Regions from separate parts of the Psychrobacter sp. van23A genome, predicted to be linked through region 1. Evidence: riboswitches for the same ligand, from Rfam matches in the RefSeq annotation. Region 1 holds a riboswitch; each other region holds the start of a gene.
What was found. Region 1 has a riboswitch for thiamine pyrophosphate ahead of tenA (thiaminase II). Riboswitches for the same ligand answer to the same signal wherever they lie in the genome.
Positions count from the first base shown of each region.

Region 2: linked by a shared signal. The riboswitch ahead of RAH45_RS11610 (ABC transporter substrate-binding protein) and the one ahead of tenA (thiaminase II) in region 1 are both predicted to bind thiamine pyrophosphate.
Region 3: linked by a shared signal. The riboswitch ahead of thiC (phosphomethylpyrimidine synthase ThiC) and the one ahead of tenA (thiaminase II) in region 1 are both predicted to bind thiamine pyrophosphate.

Region 1 covers NZ_CP132595.1:1,854,537-1,862,565, forward strand. The annotation lists gene rpoD (RNA polymerase sigma factor RpoD) at 420-2,339, shown strand; gene RAH45_RS07915 (multidrug effflux MFS transporter) at 2,604-3,851, shown strand; gene RAH45_RS07920 (TetR/AcrR family transcriptional regulator) at 3,838-4,428, shown strand; TPP riboswitch at 4,554-4,671, shown strand; gene tenA (thiaminase II) at 4,794-5,441, shown strand; gene RAH45_RS07930 (class I SAM-dependent DNA methyltransferase) at 5,528-6,226, shown strand; gene RAH45_RS07935 (YbeD family protein) at 6,448-6,759, shown strand; gene nrdA (class 1a ribonucleoside-diphosphate reductase subunit alpha) at 7,311-8,029, shown strand, end outside.
Region 2 covers NZ_CP132595.1:2,719,713-2,727,741, forward strand. The annotation lists gene RAH45_RS11590 (LysR substrate-binding domain-containing protein) at 1-176, opposite strand, end outside; gene RAH45_RS11595 (YeiH family protein) at 378-1,460, shown strand; gene RAH45_RS11600 (transcription antiterminator/RNA stability regulator CspE) at 1,658-1,867, opposite strand; gene RAH45_RS11605 (YbaN family protein) at 2,149-2,574, opposite strand; TPP riboswitch at 3,024-3,141, shown strand; gene RAH45_RS11610 (ABC transporter substrate-binding protein) at 3,293-4,189, shown strand; gene RAH45_RS11615 (hypothetical protein) at 4,387-6,024, opposite strand; gene RAH45_RS11620 (valine--tRNA ligase) at 6,288-8,029, opposite strand, start outside.
Region 3 covers NZ_CP132595.1:114,969-122,997, forward strand. The annotation lists gene RAH45_RS00505 (ABC transporter ATP-binding protein) at 1-1,417, opposite strand, end outside; gene RAH45_RS00510 (EamA/RhaT family transporter) at 1,745-2,593, shown strand; gene RAH45_RS00515 (fructose bisphosphate aldolase) at 2,754-3,644, shown strand; gene thiC (phosphomethylpyrimidine synthase ThiC) at 3,731-5,710, opposite strand; TPP riboswitch at 5,973-6,095, opposite strand; gene RAH45_RS00525 (oxidative damage protection protein) at 6,264-6,554, opposite strand; gene argH (argininosuccinate lyase) at 6,898-8,029, opposite strand, start outside.

The DNA of each region.
Region 1 (8,029 bases):
GCTGGTCTGTGTTAAACTGTGTCGCTGTATATTTCTAGCCCAATTTAATAGATAACAATACGCCCATATTATTGAGTAGCATCTTTGGTGCAAGCGCAATTCTAGCGAACAACTTTTAAAGCGTTTTTTAGACTATTCACTTTAAATGCTTTTAGATTTTAAACCGCCATTTTAAGCAAGTTTAAGTAACGGTATTTTTTTAGGTGAGCGTGTTTTGACGTATTTATGCAGGAACAATTTTTAGCGGTTTTTTAGTATTGTAATTGTCGTATTTTGAGCCTTTATTCATATCCACTCATTTTTGTTATTATTGACAACCTTTACGCCATATTTTGATGAATCGATTGATTATATCAACGCACCCGTAAGCGTTAGCGAGTCACAATATAAAAATGTCCGATACAAGCAAGCGAGTATTTATGAACGATAAGTCAGTTTCTAAGTCCACATCTCAACTGGCCACCTTAATCCAAATGGGTAAAGAGCAAGGGTATTTAACCTATGCCGAGGTGAATGACCAACTGCCCGACTCTATTACTGAAAGTGATCAGATTGAAGATATCGTGCAAATGCTAACGGACGTTGGCATTAAAATTTTTGAATCTGCGCCCGACGCTGATGACATCTTGATGAACGATGATTCAAGCGATGATGACATGGCAGCCGATGAGGCCGCAGCAGTATTGGCCTCGGTTGAGACCGAGCCGGGTCGCACCACTGACCCTGTGCGTATGTATATGCGTGAGATGGGTACGGTTGACCTTTTAACCCGCGAAGGCGAGATTGCCATTGCTAAGCGTATCGAAGAAGGTATTCGTGACGTACAGCATGCCATGGCTTACTGGCCGGGTACGGTACAGTTTGTCCTTGATGAGTACGAAAAGGTACAAGACGGCGAGAAAAAACTGTCCGACGTTATCACAGGCTTTTTAGACCCTGAAACCGAAGAAGATAAAATCGCCGCACAAGAAGCCAAAGACGCAGCAAAAGAAGAGCGCGAGCGTATCAAAGAAGAAAAAGAAAATCCGCCTGTCATCAAAGCAAAAGCCAATGCCAAATTGGCGCTTGACGATGATGATGAAGACGAAGAAGAGGTTGAAGAAGAAGCCGAAGAAGAAACCGGCGGTATCGACCCAGAAGAAGTTCGTCTGCGTTTAGAAGAGATTGAGAACCTGTTTATCAAAGCCAAGCAAGCTTTGCTTGATTATGGCCGTGGTAGCGTAGAAGCGGAAGCAGCTTATGCCCTGCTTGCTGAGCGCTTTATGATGCTCAAGCTCAATAATCGCTTATCAGACCAAGTCATGGCAATCATGCATGATGTCTATGACGATGTGCGTAAGCATGAGCGTCAAATCATGCGTTTGGTGATTCGCCGTGGCCGTATGCCGCGTGACGAGTTCCGTAAGACTTTCCCAAGCAATGAAACCAACGTCGATTGGCTGATTGAACGTATTAAAGGTAAGCCTGCGTTTGCTGGCACGCTAGAAAAAGTCGCCGACGATGTGATTTTATTGCAGCGCCGCATTCGTGACTACGAGCAGCAGCTCGATATGAAAATCCATGATATGAAAGACGTCGCACGCCGTATGGCTGTCGGTGAAGCTAAAGCACGCCGCGCCAAAAAAGAAATGGTCGAAGCTAACTTACGTCTTGTTATCTCTATCGCTAAAAAATATACCAACCGTGGCCTGCAATTCTTGGACTTAATCCAAGAAGGTAACATCGGTCTGATGAAAGCAGTCGATAAATTTGAATATCGCCGTGGTTATAAGTTCTCAACTTATGCGACATGGTGGATTCGTCAGGCAATCACCCGCTCTATCGCTGACCAAGCGCGTACCATCCGTATCCCTGTGCATATGATTGAGACTATTAATAAGATAAACCGTGTCTCTCGTCAGTTGCTACAAGAAATGGGACGTGAGCCGACACCTGAGGAATTGGGCGAACGCTTAGAGATGGACGAAGTCAAAGTCCGCAAAGTGCTCAAAATTGCCAAAGAGCCTATCTCAATGGAGACACCTATTGGTGATGATGAAGATTCACACCTAGGTGATTTCATCGAAGATGGTACGATTTCAAGCCCAGTTGACGATGCGACGGCGGCTGGTCTACAAGAAGCCACGCGTGATGTCTTGAGCAATCTGACTGAGCGTGAAGCACGCGTCCTTAAAATGCGCTTTGGTATCGATATGCCAACCGATCATACGTTAGAGGAAGTCGGTAAGCAGTTTGATGTCACGCGTGAGCGTATCCGTCAGATTGAGGCAAAAGCGCTACGTAAATTGCGTCATCCTTCACGTTCTGAGCATCTGCGCTCGTTCTTAGAAAATGACTAATTTATCTAGACATGCTTCATTGTCTAAAAGTTTCTTAAAATTACATCAAAAAAGCTGAGCATGTCTCAGCTTTTTTGTGCCTGTTATTTAATGGTAGTTAGTAGTTAATTATTAGCTTTTATCTATTGAATATTAAGCCGCTATAGCATTACATAAGCAATTGACTCATAAAAATATTGCCTTTATTTAAAATAGCGAGTATAACTACCTACCGTTCGGTAGTTATACAAAGTTAAATAGATAAATAGTTAGTAGTGCACTCTTATGAATAAACAAACCAATGTAAAACACATCAATCTCAAAGCCGTCATCTCTCTTGCCATCATTGTGGCGCTTGGCCCTGCAGCGATTGACATGTATTTAGCCTCAATGCCAAACATGGCAACAGACCTCAATACCTCCTACGCCACCACACAAATCACCTTGACCGTCTTTCTTATCTTTATGGGCTTAGGGCAACTGGTCTTTGGTCCCGTATCTGACGCCATCGGGCGCATCACACCATTATTTGCAGGCTTACTGGCATATATTGGCGCTTCCGTATGGGCGATGTGGTCACAAAGTATTGAAAGCCTAATCTTTGCCCGTATCTTGCAAGGTCTTGGCGCCTCGATGGCTATCGTGGTGGTGATGAGCATGGTACGCGACTTAGTCGATGGACCAAAAGCGGCACAAATTTATGCTTTATTAAATACCATTGTGGCATTAGGTCCAATCGTCGCGCCAGCAATCGGTGGTATCGTCGGTGCGCATTATGGTTGGCGCGGCGTCATGTTTATTTTGGCGGCGTTAGGTATGATTGTGCTGATTAATACGCTGTTGAATATCAAAGAAACTTTGCCAAAAGACAAGCGCATTCAATTAAATATAAAAAATATTACAGGCATTTATATCGCTATATTAAAAAACAAAACCTTTGTCTTTAATCTATTTGCGCTATCTGCGGTGTATTTCTTTTTGTTTGCCTACATCGGTGGTTCTGCTTATGTCTATCAAACCGGCTACGGTCTTAGCCTAGAGCAATTTGGTTTTGTCTTTGGCTTGACCAGCATCAGTCTAATTTTAGGTGCTTCTTCCACCGCTTATTTGGTCAAAAAAATATCAGCGTCACATTTGGCTTTAATCGGTGCCGGTGTCATGATGCTCGGTAGTGCCGTCTGCATCGTCGCTTATCTACTATCAATGGGTTTGGTCGGTATTGTCACTGGCATTGCCTTGGGATTATTTGGTCTTGGCGTATTGGAGGCGACGTTGATGGCAATTGCAATGGACTCGCAGCGCAGCGCTTTGGGCTCAAGCGCGGCTTTATTGGGCGCCATTCCTATGTTACTCTCATCTACTGCCACGCCCATCGCGGGACAATTGGTCGAAATAAACACTTTATATTGGTTAATCTTGCTAGGTGTTATGGGGCCGATTATTTTGGCGTTGGTTTATTTTAGTTCTAGAAGTTTAAAACCTGATAGCACTGTCGCCACACCATCATTAGAGGAGGCCTATGCAAAGTCATAAACCACGCTCAAGCGCTAAGCAACGTATTATTGATGCCGCGTTTGAGCCTTTTTTTATGCACGGCTATGAGGGCGCATCACTCAGTGATATTGCCAAGGCTGTGGGCATCCGCAAAGCCTCTCTCTATACGCATTTTGCCAGTAAAGAAGCGATATACTTAGAATTACTACAAGATGCGCTCGAGTTAGAATGTGCATTTATTGAATCATGCTTTGCGACGGTTAGTGAATTCCCTGCTCCCGGTGAAGCGTATTGCCGAGCGTTTGAAGTACGTTATGAAAGCGCAATTACCTTACGGTTTTTAATTCGCATGGCCTATGCCGCACCTGTGCATTTGACTAATACCAGCGCGGCGACTTTTAATGTCTATATAAAGGTGTTGACTGAGCAAATACAGCTGGCTCTGAAGCCTTATGAGCTCGACTCTGCGCAACTAGCGCTTTATACCGACGCCTATTTAGGCGTTATCGATAGCTTAAGTGTGGAGCTACTATATGCAGAAGGCTTATATGAGCGCCGTTTTAAAGCCATGCTGATGCTCTACCACACTGCCATTGCGCAGCTTACTAAAAAATAACTTTCTAAATGTACGTTACTTTTATATATGGTTGTTTGAGCATCGCTTGCTAATGATGACTGTTCTCGCCTATCATAGGGACGCTTGGTCATCTTATAACCATAAAGACCAACATTTGAATCATAAAAACCTTGTCGGGGTGCTTTGATTTTGACGCTTTAACTACAATCAAAATCATGGCTGAGAGTTACCCGCGAACCTGATGCAGTTAGCACTGACGTAGGAAACAAGCGTGTCGATATATAAGTCACAATTACTTTATGTTTTGCCAATCTATTTAACCTAGACTGGCAAATTTATTGTGCCTTATTATCTCTTTTTTTCTGCCATTTGCTTACTGCACTTTATAACAGTAAGTGAAAACTATGGATTACCAAACACTACGCAATAACTGTCCGACTTGGGATGCTTATATTGGACATGATTTTGTCAATCAACTGGCAGCAGGAACGCTCGCCCCTGACAGCTTTCGCCATTACCTTGTGCAAGACTATTTATACTTAATTCACTATACCCGCGTGATGGCACTGAGCGTATATAAGAGCGACACGCTGGCACAAATGCGCGTCGGTCAAGCCGGTATCAACGCCATGCTTGATTTGGAAATTGGCATGTATTTAGACTTTTGTCAGCAGTGGGGAATCGCGCTTGAGGAAGTTGAAAACGCTCCTGAATCGCCAGCCACCATTGCCTACAGCCGTTATATCTTAGATGCGGCAATGTCAGGCTCGCTAGCTGAGCTCTATGCTGCAATTGCACCTTGCTTGATGGGTTATGGGGAAATTGGTAAGTCTATAAAAGAACAAGGATCTATCGCTGATAATCCGTATCAGCCATGGATTGACGTGTTTTCCAGTCAGGAGTTTCAAGTAATTACCGCACAAAACGAAGCACAAATTAATACGCTATTAGCCGATGCCAGCCCTGCTCAAGCAGCCAAGTTCCAATACTTATTTAATGCCGCAGCGCGTATGGAAGTCAATTTTTGGCAGCAGGCGTTAGATTTGTCTTAATTTATAAACAATCTGGCTTGGTTCTAAAAAAGCCCTCTAGAATCAAAAATAATGATCAATAATAACGATCCACAAGGAGAAACATCATGGCAGCATTCGATGAACACGCAAGCGCGTATGACAGTTGGTTTTTTGACAATCAAAATCTGCTGACCAGCGAGCTAAAGCTGGTCGCTCACTTCTTAGATAAAGACAGTGAGATATTGTCTGTCGGCTGTGGTAGCGGACTGTTTGAGTCTCTACTGGCAAAAGACTATGACATTCATATCAAATATGGTATCGAGCCGTCAAAAGATATGGCTGAAGTCGCTGAGAAGCGCGGCTTACAAGTAGATATCAGCCCTGCCGAAACCTGCGAGATTGAGCCCAATAAGTTTGACATCATCATGTTTAACGGCAGCGTCAGCTATATCAGCGATTTAGATGCCTGTATAAAAAAAGCCTTTGGCGCTCTAAAAACGGGCGGCAAACTTATCCTGATTGATGTGCCAAAAGAAAGTGGCTTTGCCAGCTTATATAACCTTGCCAGCGCGGTAGATACGTGGGAGCATCCACTACTTGCGCACATCTCGCCTGCTGATCCTTATCCTATCGAGCTGGTGAAGTCAGCTAACTGGCGTACCTCTGATGAAAAACTCGCCTTAATGCAAGCCAATGGTTTCGTTGATTTTGAATATGCGCAGACTTTATTGACCCATCCTATGTATGCCAACGACAAAGTCCAAGAGGTCATCGAAGGCTATGATCGCGGCGACTACGTGGCAATTTGTGGTTATAAAAAATAACGGTTTTAATGTGCGTTATCGCTGGCTGACACTTGAATAATACGCCGAACGCCCTTATAAATGGTGCATAAAGCGCTTATCATATTTCAATAAAAAATAAGGACCACATCATGACTGATGATCCAAAAGACACCACTACTCCAAACACTGACAACTCGAGCACCGAAAGTCAAGGCAGCAATGCTAGTCCAACGTCGAAAAGAGAAGTTAAAGTGACAGAATTGGTCGCTAATGACGGTATCTTAAAAGGCAAAAAAACCGATGTGCAAAACCCTGAGCTGTGGGAGTTCCCAATGAACTATCCAATGAGCATCATCGGTCATGAAGGTGAGCACGAAAGCTTGCTTAATGAAGTGAAGCTTATCTTGGGTAGCCAATTCCCTGAGTTTGATTTGGCCTCTATGGAAGTCAAACCCTCAAAAACAGGACGCTTCCATTCGGTACGTGCCAATTTATACTTAACCACCGTTGAGCAAGTGAACACGCTTTATGCGGCGCTTGATAATGCAAGAACCGTACGTATGGTGGTTTAAAGTCAGTTTTGTTAATTTTATAAAATCTAGCCCGTTTTTCATCCGAATCGTCACTCATATGGGTGGCGATTTTTTATTGTCTGCGGTACAATCTCCACCCGAAATATAACTGCTATTTAGACAATTGGCCTTTATAAATTTAGCCAACAATAAAAAGTAAATCCGCGCCATTTTTTACAAAACTTTTATTATTTTTCTTATCGGCATCTAACCCTTATCCCATCGTCCTTTGCCAAAATTTGGACACGCTTTACCCTCGCATCAACATAGTTTGCCCTTAAAATCAATATAGCATTTTCAAAATTTTCCCGCTATATTGTGCCCACCTACTAACAAATACGCTATATGTAGTGCTCAGTGATTTGAATCGTCACTATGAGCTGCGGCATCGTTTTGCCTAAAAAAACATCTGCCATGACAGGATATCTTGTCTTAAAACAGATAGCGTCTGAAAGATAGCGTGACAAAGCATGTCTGCCAGATTTAACCGCGCAGCAGCCTATAAAGCAACATTATAAATAACTACCTAGCAATCAACTTACGAGGTCAGCATGACACATATCGATAATATCAAAGTAACCAAACGTGATGGACGTTTAGAGCCCATTGATTTAGACAAAATTCATAAGGTTATCGAGTGGGCAGCTCATGATTTAGATAATGTGTCGGTATCGCAAGTTGAGCTAAAGTCGCATATTCAGTTTTATGATGGCATCAGAACGCGTGATATTCACGAAACCATCATCAAGTCAGCCGCCGACCTTATCTCTGAAACCACGCCTGACTATCAGTATTTAGCCGCGCGCTTGGCCATCTTCCATTTACGTAAAATTGCTTATAACAAATTTACCCCGCCGCATCTGTATGACCATGTCAAAACGTTGACCGATGCTGGTAAATATGACGAACATATCCTAGCCGACTATAGCCGCGCAGAATTTAATGAATTAGAAGCATACCTCGACCACTGGCGCGATATGAATTTGGCTTATGCTGCCGTTGAGCAAATGGCGGGCAAATACCTTGTCCAAGACCGCGTGACCAAAACCGTTTACGAGAGCCCGCAGTTCTTATATATGCTCGTTGGCATGTGTTTGTTTGCCAATTATGACAAGGGCGAGCGCTTAAGCTATGTCAAACGCTTTTATGATGCGACCTCACAATTTAAAATCTCGCTACCAACGCCCATCATGTCAGGTGTACGTACGCCGTCGCGCCAGTTTAGCTCGTGCGTCCTAATCGAATGTGGTGATAGCCTAGACTCTATCAA
Region 2 (8,029 bases), 870 kb from region 1:
TCAAATAGCGGCATTTGCAACCGCGCCTCCAGCTCAGTGAGCGCACTGCTGACCGCTGACTGCGATAAATGCAGCTCTTCACTGGCACGGCTGGTACTGCCAGTTTGATAAATACTGACAAACACTGATAGCTGCTTAAGGGTAATCCTCGGTAGCAGCTGCATAACTTTTTTCATGATTGGATTACCTCTTGCACTGGCCTTTTGTCTTTAACTAATTAGGACACAACCTAGCCTACAACAACTTCTTAACCTAAAAAATCGATAGTTTATATCTTATTAATCTGTTTTTATTATAAATCGGTTTGTCTTATACTGTCTATTCATAAGCTTATGCTTATTTCGATTATAGATAATAAAGAATAGGATGCGTACGAAATGAACGCAATAGCACAAACCATGAATAATTACTTCCCGCATAACCGTCATGCGATGGGACTTATCGTCGTGCTGATTGGGAGCTTGTTTTGTTTGTGGTTAAATATCAGCCTAGACACATGGTCAAATGGACACATTGTTGGTCTGTCATCGTTGACGCTAGCAATTTTACTTGGCATGGTACTTGGCAATACAGTTTATCCAAATTTTTCTGATCAATTAAGCGCGGGTGTTAGTTTTGCTAAAGGTCAAATTTTACGCCTTGCCATTATATTTTATGGTTTTAAACTGACTTTAACCCAAGTCGCAAGCGTTGGTATGCCAGCCGTAATGACGGATGCACTGATACTGACCTCGACATTTTTAATCACTTATTGGCTCGGTACAAAGTGGCTTAAAGTCGATAAGCAAACGACGCTATTGATCGGCTCAGGGGCCAGTATTTGTGGCGCTGCAGCGGTAATTGCCGCAGAACCTGTGGTCAAAGCCGAAGCGCATAAAGTCACCATTGCCGTTGCCACCGTGGTGGTCTTTGGCACGATTGCTATGCTGCTCTATCCATTTTTATATCAACTTGGCTGGTTACAACCTTGGCTAAACGCTCAGCAATACGGCATTTATACTGGTTCAACCATTCATGAAGTGGCGCAAGTGGTGGTCGCAGGTAACGCCGTTAGCACCGAGGTTGGCAATACAGCGGTCGTGACCAAGATGATTCGCGTTATGATGCTCGCCCCTTTCTTATTAATATTGTCTTTTGCCTTAACCAAAACCAGTAGCGATAATGGCGAAAAACCATCATTTATCAATCGCGTGCAACAAGTGAAAGTTCCTTGGTTTGCCTTTATCTTTATTTTGGTGGTGGTATTGCATACGTGGATACCGATGACGGCAAGCTTTGAACACAGTATGGTCATGCTTGATGATGTGTTATTGACGATGGCAATGTTTGCCCTTGGTTTGACCACGCATATGAGTGCCATTAAACAAGCTGGCGTCAAACCATTGATACTCGGTGCCATTATGTTTACTTGGTTAATTATCGGTGGCGGCTTGATCAATATTGGCATCGCTTCACTATAAAAAAGCTATTAACGCACCAATAAAACTAACAATGCCGACGATTATTCCTATAATCGTCGGCATTGTTGTCCTAAGACTTTATTCAACACTTTACTATTTATTTATCAAAAGCAATAAACATAAATAATAGGCGAAAAAAAACGAACCCTAAGGCTCGTTTTTTTATTCATCTTGCTCTAGTTGTCTATAAAGACGAATTAGATAGCAACGATGTTATGTGCTTGTGGGCCTTTTTGGCCTTGAGTTACAGTGAACTCAACTTCTTGGCCTTCAGCCAAAGTTTTAAAACCTGAACCAGTGATTTCGCTGTAATGAGCAAAAACGTCTGCGCCATTTTCTGGAGCGATGAAACCAAAGCCTTTAGCTTCGTTGAACCACTTAACTGTACCTTTTTGAACGTCTGACATAGTCATAACCCTGATATTTAATTTATTTTTGGCCTAATTGGCCGATAACGCTTGCAAATAGCTACTGAACGATAAATATTAAAACGAAGGATTATAACTAATACTACGAGGTAATGATTTGGTGCAGAACTGCTCTTAAGCTTGGAAGTATTATAGGTGGCCTAGCGCAGTATCGCAAGCCTTATCTTATCTTTAGTGTAACAAAGCGCAATTATTGGCTATTTTTTGCACTTATTTGCTTTATTTTTAGATACTTAACAAAAATTTTAAGCATTTAACCGCTAAGTATAGGCATTTGGCAAACGAAATAAATATATAGCGACGCTACTACATACCGCTGCAACTAGCCACGCTACCCATAGCGTATCGGCTGGCAAGCGATAAAATAACATCGCCGTCGATATAGACATCATAATCGTGGCTAACCACTTGGCATATAGCGGAACAGCGCGGCGCTCTTCCCAATCGCGAACAAACTTACCAAAATACTTGTGATTAATCAGCCAAAAATGAAAGCGTCGTGAGCTTCGTGCCCAGCAACCTGCTGCTAATAAGATAAAAGGCGCGGTCGGCATCACGGGTAATAATGCGCCAATAATTCCCAAGACAAAAAATATCCAACCAAATATCAAAAATGCCCAACGCACCGCTGGGCTATTGTGTTGATTGGTCTTTGGGCGGTAGTAGAAGTGCTTTTTTTGGCTCATAAAGGATGTCGTTGGATAGTGGATATCGTTGGATAGTGTCAGATAATCAGGTTTTGGCCGGCAAATTTATGACAAAGACGGCGGCTTATAGAACTCACTAAGGATGCCGTATGAGGAGATATGCTACAAGACTATTTTTATGAGGGTTTTGCTATCAATCGGTATGTTTGGTTAGTGATTGGGTAAGTACCAATTACAGATAGTGCGCTCTTCTATTAACACGTCGATTGAAAGCGCCTATAAGATTGAAAGCGCTTATAAAAAGCCGTCACAAATGAGAACTGTTATAAAGGACGGTTAACGAGCGTCAGTCATCACCTTTCATTGTCATTCCTGATACGCTTGCATCACCGCTTACAAGTCGTCTATGATAATGCAGTAGCTATCGATAATAGTCATTAGCAGTACGGATTCATGAGCAGTACTGATCAAAAATAATGCAGCACCACTCAATCTTGTCGGGGTGCTTTGCTTTTAACCTTGTAACGATTGTTAAAACCATCGCTGAGAGACACCCGTGAACCTGAAGCAGTTAGCACTGACGTAGGAAACAAGCATGACAGACCCTAAGCAGTCTATGAATAAGAGAAACCTCTACCTGACGCGCTGATCTGATAGCGCCTTACATGTTGAGATTTTGCCTTTCTTGTTTTACCTTTTTTGTTTTATTTAAACAGCATCAGTCTGATTGTTTTCTATCATTAAAAAGGAAACAACCATGCAGTCAACCACCAAACTGACCCTCACCCTCGAATGGTTTTTGAACCCTGATCACCTGCCCTTTATCGCGGGTGTGACCACAGGCGCGTATGAGCAAGCAGGGCTAGATATCACCATCATTGAGCCTGATGACCACTATGATGGCTTTGCTGAATTGCAAAATCAAAGCATCGATCTGCATGTGAATGAGCCAATTCATCTGTTTGAGCATTACGCGCCTAATCTGCGTGCGCTTGGCTGTTTTTTTGAGACCGATGGCGGCATATTGATGCAGCAATCCAGCATGGATAAGCTCAAGAACAATCAACCGATTCGCGTTTGTACCCCAGCGGCTGAAGAAAAAACCAATCGCATTGGCTTTGAGATATTAGCCCGCTATGCCAAGAAAAACGGCTTTAGTATCAGCCGTGATAATGTGACCTTTGTACAAAAAGACTTCTACCATATAAAAAACCTGCAAGAAGACCTAAGTCTCGATGGTGCATGGCTGTGCTTTTATAACTTTGAAGGGGTTGAGGCGACTCATGAAGGTTTAGACTTTACGTTTATCGATCAGCATCTGTCCCCTTATCCGAATTTTTCGGCGTTAGAAATCCTCACGACTGATGAGACTTATAGCGCGAAAAAAGACGCGATAGATACCTTTATCCAAGTGACCAATCAAATGACAGAACACTGTAAAAGTGAGCCTAAGTCTGCGCGCCGCATGTATTATGACTATAGTCAAACCGACGCAGATGCCTTGATGGATGCGATTATCGATAATACGCTAGGTAGATTGATCACGCCTATCAAGCCTGATGCGAGTAAGTGGCAAGAGCTGCGCGAGATGCTGGCCGAGATCGATATTGTGACGTTGACTGATGAGCAATATCAATCGCTGTGGGCGCTGTAGGCGTTAAAATAGTTTGAGTAATAAAAAACCGCCATCGTGGTTGCTGTGGCGGTTTTTTTGAGTGAAGCTGAGTTAGTGCAAAACAGCTGATATCGGGCTTTGACGGGTGAACTTAAGCGTTATTGGTACGGTATCGTCAATAGCAAGATTGCTTAAAGGCGCGCGTTGTCCAACGGTGAGATGGTTCATGGTGTTCCTTAACGTTGAGTATGTCGTTTAACTGCTACGATTATCTGCCAAGTTAATATAGCGAATAATACATAAAAAATTAAACTAATAAATTCAAACCCCCTTCTTTCTTGTATAAACCTAGAAAAAGGTAAAAAACTTTTAGCACCATCATTTAGATACTTGGCTATAGTGTGAATAGGTTCAGGAAGAATATATATATTACTCTGGTACCATGCTACATAGAATTCATAAGAACCTACGTAAAAGCATAAAGATAATACTAATAATAAAAATGGCCTTATATAGCTTCTTCCAAAGCTAGAGGTTATATAATTAGTAAAAAAAACTATTTTTTCTGAATAATTACCATCTGAAGCTATTAGTTCCTTGCTGTATGCGTTCATTTCTTCAACAAAAAATCTATTCGCTTCCAGTTGGTTGCCAACATCGTCGAAAGACTTTTTAATAATTCTAAATGTTTCTCGATTAGTATTTTTTGGGCTGATTATAGTTTTTAAAAAATTGGGCTGTTCTTTTAAATTAGAATTTTCAAAATCCAGACCTGATAGGAACTTAGTGTTTCTAAAGTTAGAGAAACTCATAAAAGTGGTATATATAAATTTAGCCTGATATTCTTCTGTGTTTTTATCAACTGCTCCAAACTTGACTCCTTCAAATCCAGCAAAGCCATTAAAAATACTTTTATAGAAATAAGACTTCTCAAACTCACTTTCAAATGAGTCAAATACTTTTTCTACATTAGAGTTTCTAAACTCCAAAATATTAATTACACTATTTTTTATTTCAAATTTAGATTCAAATTCAGTATCTTCGATACAAAGCTTATTTATTTTCATTAAATTTAACTTCAAACTAGACTTAAAAACACTTGATAAAATTGTCAAGTTCGAAATTCTACTTTTTGCATCTTCTTCACAATCGAATATATCTGCACTAATACTCATGTCGCAGATAGTTAAATTACTATTAAATACACAGCCTGAAAATAAAGTATTTTCGACAGAGTCATTATCATCAGTTGGGATGACTCGTGTCCACCCATCAAAAGTGCATTCAGAGAATAATGAGTCAATATCATTATCTAACAGTGTTATTGGATGGATTGTAAAGTTGCTATTGAAGTAACAGTTTTGAAAGAAAAAACTTATATTTTTTATATATAAATTATCTAGGTAAAATTCACAATTAACAAAGTGTATTCCTTTGAACATTCTTAATGTCTTAAAATAATCAAAACTATCTTTGCTATCTCTAGTTGGAAACCTTATACCTGAAAACACTATATCAATTTCACAAAAAAACCTTTCTATTACAGTCGATAAATAAAGATCTCTACTAGTATTAAGATATGCTTTTAATTCATAAATTAACTGATTAGCATGATGGTTTAGACCTTTGTAACTATAATAGTCATCTTTAAAGTACCTCAATATATAACTATTTAATAAGTTGGTAAATTCTGATAGTAAACCATTATACCAATCTGTGCGATAATCACCCTTTTCACAATGTAAGGCACACTTATCCAATGTGCCGAACGTAAGATTTAAGCAATCATCTATTTTACATTTTACTTTTGTAGTGAATATATTTGAATGAACAGAACTCTTGGTCTTGGATGGATTCACTAATGTGTATTTCATTACAACGCCTTTGACTCTTTCATCGCGGTCAACTGCCCCTCTAACTTAGCCAGTTTAATCTTTTCAGCCTCAACCGCTTCTGCAGATGCTTTACTTTATATAAATATATTCGAGTTCATATTAATAAACCATAGATAAAAGCATACAAATATTCAGTTATTTATCAGAACCAAGATTTACTTATAGAACCTACCAGTAGACAATAAAAAACGCCATCACAATCGTGACGGCGTTTTCTACTTATATAGATATTTACGCTTTATTTACAACGCTTTAAGCTCCTCCATCTGCCCCGCCATAGTCTTAATCTGACCTTCTAACTCAGCCAGTTTCGCCTTCTCAGCATCGACTACTTCGGCTGGCGCTTTACTGACAAAGCCTTCATTAGAGAGCTTGCGCGAGATACCTTCGGCTTGCTTTTGTAGCTTATCAAAAGATTTACCCAGACGTTTTAGCTCAGCGGTCGGGTCAATCAGTCCTTTCATGGGTACAAGGACGCGTAGCTGGCCAACCATGCTCGATGACGATAGTGGCACCTCATCACCGTCTTTTAGAAGGGTTAAGCTCTCCACTTTCGCTAATGCCTTAAATTGATTGGCAATGCGCGATAGGCGCTGCTCTTCCTCATTAGAGATATTTTGTAGTAGCACAGGCAAGCGCACCGCGTTACCGAGTTTCATCTCGCCTCTGATATTACGGACGCTAGCGATCAGCTCTTGTAACCAGTCCATATCAGACTCGGTTTGCTCGCTAATCAGCGTGCTATCGGTTTGCGGGTAGTCAGCGATGACGATGCTGTCGGTGTTTTTGCGATCTAGCAGCGGCGCGATGGTTTGCCAAATCTCTTCGGTCAGATACGGCATAATCGGATGGGTGAAGCGCATGGAGCTCTCAAGCACATGCAGCAGTACGTAGCGGATTTGCGCTTTACGCTCGTCTGTCACTGAGTCATCATTGAGACTGGCTTTGGCAAGCTCAACGTACCAATCGCAGTACTCGTTCCAAATAAACTCATAGATATCATGGCTGACCATGTCAAGGCGATACTGGTTAAAGTGCTGATGGATATTTTGGACACTAGAATTTAGACGACTCATAATCCATTTTTCGGGTAGCTCCCACACCTCAGGCTTCGCGCTTTGGTCAATAGGCAGTGCGCTCCCCTCTTTATCGACACAGTTCATCAGTACAAAACGGCTGGCGTTCCAGATTTTATTACAGAAGTTACGATAGCCCTCAACGCGTTTCAGATCGAAGTTAATATCGCGGCCCGTGCTCGCCAAGGAGGTAAAGGTGAATCTCAATGCATCCGTACCGTAAGCCGCGATGCCTTCAGGGAACTCTTTACGCGTTTGCTTCTCAATTTTCGCCGCGTCTTTTGGGTTCATCATATTGCTGGTACGTTTTTCTACTAGCGTCTCCAAATCGATACCATCGATGATATCGATTGGGTCGAGAACGTTGCCTTTTGATTTGGACATTTTTTGTCCTTGGCCATCACGGACGAGACCATGGACATAAACGGTCTTAAACGGTACTTGCGGGCTGCCATCGTCGTTTTTGACAAAATGCATGGTCAGCATAATCATGCGCGCGACCCAAAAGAAAATAATGTCAAAGCCCGTGACCAAGACGCTGGTCGGGTGAAAGGTTTTAAGTACGCGCGGATCAGCGTTCGGGTCTGCCCAGTCAAGCGTACTAAACGTCCAAAGTCCCGAGCTAAACCAGGTATCGAGCACATCATCGTCTTGGCGCAATTTAACATCGTCGCTTAGATTGTATTTAGTACGCACTTCCGCTTCATCACGGGCAACATAAATCTCACCAGTCGCATCGTCGTACCATGCAGGGATACGATGTCCCCACCATAGCTGACGGCTGATACACCAGTCTTGCAAGTCCGTCATCCACGCCATATACATATTTTTATATTGCGCAGGAACGAACTCAATTCGGCCATCTTCTACGGCATCAATCGCAGGTTTGGCAAGCTTACTGACGGCCA
Region 3 (8,029 bases), 1.4 Mb from region 1:
GCAGCGATTCTTGGGTAACTTCGTCAATCGCTTGCCCGTCGATATAGATTTTGCCTTTATCAACATCAAAGAAGCGCAGGAGTAGATTAACCAAAGTTGATTTACCAGCGCCTGAACGCCCAACCAGACCGATTTTCTCACCCGGTTTGATATCTAAGTAAAAGTTATCTAATAGCTTGGCGTATGAAGTTCCCGCTGCAGAATCCGCAGCAGGAATAACAGCATCTTCATGCGTGTTATCTAGAGGCTTGTCTGATTTATGCTTGTTTAAACCTGTGGCATCGTCTTCGCCTTCATAACTAAAATCAACATGGTCGAAAACGATACGACCATCGCTGACTTTAAGGATAGCGGCATTTGGCTTATCAACGATGGTTTGCGGCGCAGATAAGGTGCGCATCCCGTCTTGTACTGTCCCGATACTCTCAAACAGGCTAGCAGTTTGCCACATAATCCAGCGCGTCAGGCCATTTAATCGCAGCGCCATCGCCGTGGCAGCGGCAATTGCGCCAACACCGACAGCGCTTTGTTGCCATAAATAAATTCCGATACCGGCCGTACTACTGACCAAAATCACACTGATTAAGTGGGTTGATACCTCAAGGTAGCTGACCCAGCGCATTTGCGCATGGACCGTACCTAAAAACTGTCCCATCGCGTTTTTGGCATAATCGAGCTCGCGGCGCGAGTGGCTAAACAGTTTAACCGTCATGATATTGGCATACGCATCAGTGATGCGGCCCGTCATTAACGCGCGGGCATCGGCTTGTACAATCGCCGTTTGTTTAAGTTTGGGAATAAAATACCACATCGCCAGCCACACCAAGACAAACCACACAATAAATGGAATCAATAATAAGCTGTCTAAATTAAATAAAATAATGCCAGAAGTAATAAAATAAACGGCGACGTACATAAACATGTCTGTGACCGTCATCACGGTATCGCGTACGGCCAATGCCGTTTGCATTACCTTAGCAGAAACGCGACCAGAGAACTCGTCTTGATAAAACTGCATCGATTGCCCAAGCATACGCTGATGAAAACGCCAGCGCATCTGCATCGGGAAGACGCCTTGCAAGGTTTGAAAATGGATAAATGACGATAGGGCAATCCAAAGCGGACTTAAAATCATCACGGCCAGTATCAAAAGCAGCATATCGCCTTTTTCTGCCCACAGATTTTGCGGCGTATAAACGCCAAGCCAATCGACGATATTGCCAATCCACGCAAATAGCATCGCTTCGTAGATACCGATACCAGCAGACAAAATCATAAATAGCAATAACCACCCGCGTAGCCCTTTGGTACATGCCCACATAAATTTGAGCATACCATCGCGCGGCGAGGGCAGCGGCATAGGCGTCTCAGGAAAGGCGGGCAGACGAGTTTCAAAAAAGCGAAATAAAGCGTTCATAGGCAGTCAAAGAGCATTCATAGCAGTACGCCAAGATAAACGCCGTCAAGCGCTATCGTGAATCGTTACTTTTGTTATTAGGATTGCTGGTTATTTTAACAAAATTCGTCCTCATGCCTGCATGCTAATTGTAAGCTGACAGGTAGAGCACACAATAATTAGATTGCTGTGGATGAAATATTTTGTTACATTCCATCATTTCTTCTAGTTTGTTGCTTCCTTTTATTTATACGTTTTAATAATCGAAAAATCGGCTAATGAATGAGTATTCTTTTACTCCTACGAATAATAAACGCGCAAAGTTGCGACTTAACAAGGATAAAGTTGATGATGTATTTAACGATAGCGGTGCTCTGTAGCGTCGCTGTTTCCGTACTTTTAAAAATATTACGCCAAAAAAATATCGATATTCGCCAAACCATCGTGGCGGGATATCCCGTGGCATTTTTATTAACTTGGCTGTTATTAAAACCAGATGTTAGTAGTATCGGCGCACTTGGAAATGCTTGGGGTATCATTATTGCGCTTGGTATCTTGTTGCCAGCAGTGTTTGTTATTCTTGGGCGGGCGATTGAATCGGTCGGGGTGGTAGCAACCGATGCCGCCCAGCGTTTATCACTGATCATTCCTATCGTTGCTGCTTTTTTATTATTTGGCGAAGTATTAACGGGTACGCGCATATATGGTCTGTTGTTAGGATTTTTAGCACTCGCTGCTTTGGTTTATCGTCCGCAGCACGGGCTTATAAATAGCCAAGCAAAGCAGACGCCACTTTGGTTATTTGGCGTTTGGCTCGGTTACGGCGTGATTGATATTTTGTTCAAACAAGTTGCCAAGCAAGGCGCGGCGTTTCCTTTAACTTTATTTGTGACCTTTGGGCTGGCAGGTTTGCTGCTACTCGTTTACCTGCTTAGCACGCGCGTGCGTTGGCAGGGCAATGCCCTTAGCGCAGGATTATTACTTGGCGCGCTCAATATGGGCAATATCTATGCTTATGTACGCGCCCATCAAGTATTGTCTGAGTCGCCAAGTATCGTCTTTACAGGCATGAACGTCGGCGTGATTGCGGTGGCAACCTTGATAGGGGTTGGGGTATTTAAAGAGCGCCTCAATCGTATCAATATCGTCGGTTTATTATTGGCGATTGGCTGTGTAGCGGTATTGTTTTTGCTTTAATAATGCCACTATGAAATAGGTAAAATTTTAACTTATCAACAATAGGCAGGTGGCATGTCCTATGATAAGGTAACTGACAGTCAGGCTCATACTATTGAGGGCTGATTGACTTATTATAATAACGTTTGACCCTTATTAATTAGGATAGGATACCCATTCAATGGAATACGAAAAACAACTACAGCATATAAAAAATGGCTCAGGATTTATCGCCGCGCTTGACCAAAGTGGTGGCAGCACGCCAAAAGCATTAGAGAACTATGGCGTCAGCGGCGATGCTTATGACAATGATGAAGCGATGTTTGATTTGGTGCATGAAATGCGCACCCGTATTATGACTTGTGATGCCTTTGATAATGAGCGTGTACTCGGGGCGATTTTATTTGAAGATACCATGGAGCGCGAGGTTAATGGCAAACCGACCGCCAATTACCTATGGGAAGATAAAAATATCGTACCTTTTTTAAAGGTAGATAAGGGTTTGGCTGAACACATGAACGGCGTACAGGTGATGCGTCCGATGCCAAATCTAGACTTGTTGCTGGATAAAGCAAAAAATTATCCGGTATTTGGCACCAAGATGCGCTCAGTCATTTATGAACCAAGTGTCGATGGTATCGAGCTTGTCGTCCAGCAGCAGTTTGATGTCGCAAAGCAAATTCTTTCTAAAGGTTTTATGCCGATCGTTGAGCCAGAAGTGGATATCAACAGTAGCAAAAAGCATGACTGCGAAATCATCCTTAAAACTAGTATTTTGCACAATCTTGAGTTTTTAGACGATGATCATCAAGTGATGCTAAAACTGACTTTGCCTGAAGAAGACGGATTTTATCAAGAGCTGATTGATCACCCAAAAGTGCTCAAAGTGGTTGCGCTATCAGGCGGTTACAGTCGTCATGACGCCTGTGAAAAGCTTAAACAAAACCCCGGTATGATTGCGAGCTTCTCGCGCGCTTTTACCGAAGGCTTAAATAAGCAACAAAGCGACGCAGAGTTTGCTGATACGATTAATACTTCTATTAAAGAGATTTACGAAGCGTCAAAGGTTTAATCTACTATAAAGATAAAACTGTTTGCAATAAAAAGCGCTACTTATGAGTAGCGCTTTTTTATGAATTAAGGATTAACGTTAATCGCTTAAACCTCTTTATACAACTGGCGACCCTCGGCATGATATTTTTGCGTCATCTCGTCCATGCCTTTTTTAATATCAGCGCGGCTCATCGCACTAGTAGCCTGAACGCCGTTTTCTTTTGCATCTAAACCTTTAGCATACTCGCGCACGTTTTGAGTGATTTTCATCGAGCAAAACTTCGGTCCGCACATTGAGCAAAAGTGCGCAGACTTGTGCGCATCTTTTGGCAGTGTTTCGTCATGATATTCACGCGCCGTATCAGGGTCAAGCGCCAGATTAAACTGATCATCCCAGCGGAACTCAAAACGCGCTTTGGACAAGGCATTATCACGTGCTTGTGCGCCCGGATGGCCTTTAGCAAGGTCGGCAGCATGAGCGGCGATTTTATAAGTGATGATACCGTCCTTGACGTCCTTTTTATTGGGCAAACCGAGATGCTCTTTTGGTGTTACGTAACAGAGCATCGCCGTGCCAAACCAGCCAATCATCGCTGCGCCAATGGCACTGGTGATATGGTCATAACCAGGCGCAATATCAGTGGTTAATGGCCCTAAAGTATAAAAAGGTGCGTCGCTACATAGCTCAAGCTGCAAGTCCATATTTTCTTTAATACGGTTCATCGCCACGTGTCCAGGGCCTTCAATCATCACCTGTACATCATGCTTCCATGCGACTTGCGTCAACTCACCTAGGGTACGTAGCTCACCAAATTGCGCTTCATCATTGGCATCTTGCAAACAGCCCGGACGTAAGCCATCGCCTAAGCTAAATGCCACATCATACTGCTTCATAATCTCGCAGATATCTTCAAAATGCGTGTATAAAAAGCTCTCTTTATGATGGGCCAAACACCACTGCGCCATGATAGAGCCGCCACGCGAGACGATGCCCGTCAAGCGATTGGCGGTTAGCGGTACATAACGTAGCAGTACGCCAGCGTGAATGGTAAAGTAATCAACGCCTTGCTCGGCTTGCTCAATCAAGGTATCGCGGAATATCTCCCACGTTAAGTCTTCGGCAACGCCATCGACTTTCTCTAAGGCTTGATAAATCGGCACCGTACCAATTGGCACTGGTGAGTTACGAATCAACCATTCACGGGTTTCATGGATATGATTGCCGGTCGATAAATCCATAATGGTATCGGCGCCCCAGCGCGTTGCCCAGGTCATTTTTGATACTTCTTCATCGATAGATGAGCCGAGCGCTGAATTGCCGATATTGGCGTTAATTTTCACTAAAAAATTACGCCCGATAATCATCGGCTCAGATTCAGGGTGATTGATATTATTGGGGATAATGGCGCGGCCTGCGGCAACTTCGCTGCGGACAAACTCAGGGGTGATGATTTTTGGCGTATTGGCACCAAAGCTTTCGCCATCGTGTTGGCGCATATCGGTCAGTTCGTGCTGCTTTTGCGTCTCACGAATGGCGATATATTCCATTTCAGGCGTGATAATACCGCGACGCGCGTAATGCATTTGCGTGACGTTCTTTCCTACTAAGGCGCGACGTGGTCTATCAATATGCGCAAATCTTAAGTTAGCAGTACTGATATCACGGGCGCGCGCTTGTCCGTATGAGCTAGATAAACCTTTTAACTGTTCAGTATCGCCGCGCTCAGCAATCCAGCCTTCACGCAGCTTTGGTAAGCCTTTGGTCAAATCGATCTCGACATTGGGATCGGTGTAAACGCCTGAGGTGTCGTAGACATAAAATGGTGGGTTTTGCTCCCAATCGTACTCGCTTACCCCTTGGATAGGGGTAGGGTCAAGGGTAATCTCGCGCATCGGTACTTGGATATCGGGCCGTGAGCCCCCGATATAGACTTTTTTAGAAGCTGGTAAGATGCGGTGTAAGTCGCGAGCGTCTTCTTCAAAACGCGCATCATTTGCGGTACGATGGGCAGGCGTTTTTAGAGCGTCGGCTTTTTTGTCAGAAGTTTTGGCAATAGGAGTTGAAGTATTTTGTGTGAGGTTCATATGCTGTCCTAGCGTGTTGGTTTTTGAATAAAAGCAACACCGCCAGTAGCTGCGGGGCAAGACGATGCAAGATAGACAAATTCAATCATTAAACGTCTGCACTATTATTAAATTCAACTTTCATTGAAAATGAATCTAATGCCGTTGTTAAATGATTGGTAGGCGCCGCTTTTTATTGCTTTCCTCATGGCCGCGTAAAAACGCTAGCACATGAAGTATGAGCAATAATAAAAAGGCATTTCTGCGCGCCCTTTGTATATAAAACATAGTCTTAAGACTTCCCTGCGTCGGTACTAACCGCATCAGGTTCGGCGGGTGATCTCTCAGCGAATGTATGAAATAGCTTAAACTAAGCTTGTCATACACCGCACCCCGAGTCTGTCAGTGTTGTAAATCAGTCTCATACTAACAAACTATAGGGATGATGCCTAGTCATTTGCCGTTTGTTAGTAGAGAGGCAATCTTGCTGTTATTAATGTAATCACTGTCTTTTAATCAATGACAGCTTTTCAATTAATGACATTCTTTTTAATTAATAAAATCACCGTGCGTATTATTTTTCTGGTGTCCAACCTTGCGCGCGCTCGTAGACTTCATTGTCCAAAAACTTCTCGCGTTGCTCAGTTAAGAACTTTTTGGCTTCAGGGTCCATCATGCTGAGATGGTTTTCGTTAATCAGCATGGTTTGCTGCTCAAGCCATTCTTTCCAAGCTTTGTCAGAAACGGTTTCTTGTAGCTCTTGACCTTTTTTATTAGGAAATGGCGGATGCGGCATTTTTGGCAATTCCTGCTTATATTTGCGGCAAAATACGGTATTGGCTTGTGGATTAAAAGTCTCAGTCATCAGGCAATCCTCATTAATTAGTGGTATTAAATTATCGTGTCGAATATTGGTAATCTATCATAACGCGCTTGCACGATTTAGCAAAGCGTATCAGGTGTAGAGAAGGTAACATCAAATCTATAGTCGGCGTACTTTTAAACCGCTACGGTGTTGCTCGCCCTAGATGTACTCAGTGTACTATCTGCGGTAGATCGCCTTGTAGCGATTTTAAAATTCCTTGACTATATCCAGTGCTGGCAAAATCAGGCATGACAAAAAAACACCCGCACAATGGCGGGTGTTAGAGAAAAGCGCTAGTTTTAAAGCACAGTTTTATTGCTAGCTTCAGCTTTAAAAAAGGCTTTTAAGCAAACGATTTTAGGCGCGCACGTCCATTAACCACCGCCTGTTTGACTTGATTTGGCGCGGTGCCACCTAAGTGGTCACGAGCAGCCAATGAGCCTTCTAACGTTAAGAAGTCAAAGACATCATCACCAATGGCGTCGCTAAATTGCTGAAGCTGTGCCAGTGATAAGTCATTTAAATCAACGCCCTCACGAATGCCCAAAGCAACGGCATTGCCGACCACTTCATGGGCATCACGGAATGCCACCCCTTGGCGTACCAAATAATCGGCTAGGTCAGTCGCCGTTGCATAGCCTTTCATGGTAGCAGCGCGCATGTTTTCCTTATTCGGAGTAATATTCGGTAGCATATCAGCAAAAGCGAGTAGCGAACCCGTCAAAGTATCGACGCAATCAAATAGCGGCTCTTTGTCTTCTTGGTTGTCTTTATTATAGGCAAGTGGCTGGCTTTTCATCAGGCTTAATAATGTCATCAATTGGCCAAAAACCCGCGCCGCTTTACCGCGTACCAACTCTGGTACGTCAGGGTTTTTCTTTTGCGGCATAATAGATGAGCCAGTACAGAAGCGATCTGGTATTTGCACAAAGTTAAATTGCGCTGACATCCATAGGATAACCTCTTCGCTCATACGCGACATATGCATCATCAAAATAGAAGCTGCCGAGGTAAACTCAATGGCAAAATCACGGTCTGAGACGGCATCGAGCGAGTTTTGGCAAATACCTTCAAAACCTAGCAATTTGGCCGTGATGGTACGATCGATTGGAAAGGTCGTGCCAGCAAGGGCAGCGCTACCAAGCGGCATCTGATTGATACGGCGACGGGCATCGACCAGACGCTCGGTATCGCGGTAGAGCATCTCAAACCATGCCATCACGTGATGACCAAAGCTCACTGGCTGCGCGGTTTGCAAATGGGTAAAGCCCGGCATAATGGTGTCGGTATGCTGTTCGGCTAAATCTAGTAAACCGCTTTGCAAACGTACCAGTAGCGCGATGATATTGTCGGTTTCTTCACGCAACCATAGACGAATATCGGTCGCAACCTGATCGTTACGGCTACGGCCAGTATGTAGTTTTTTGCCAACCGCACCGACGATATCCGTCAAGCGCGATTCGACGTTCATGTGC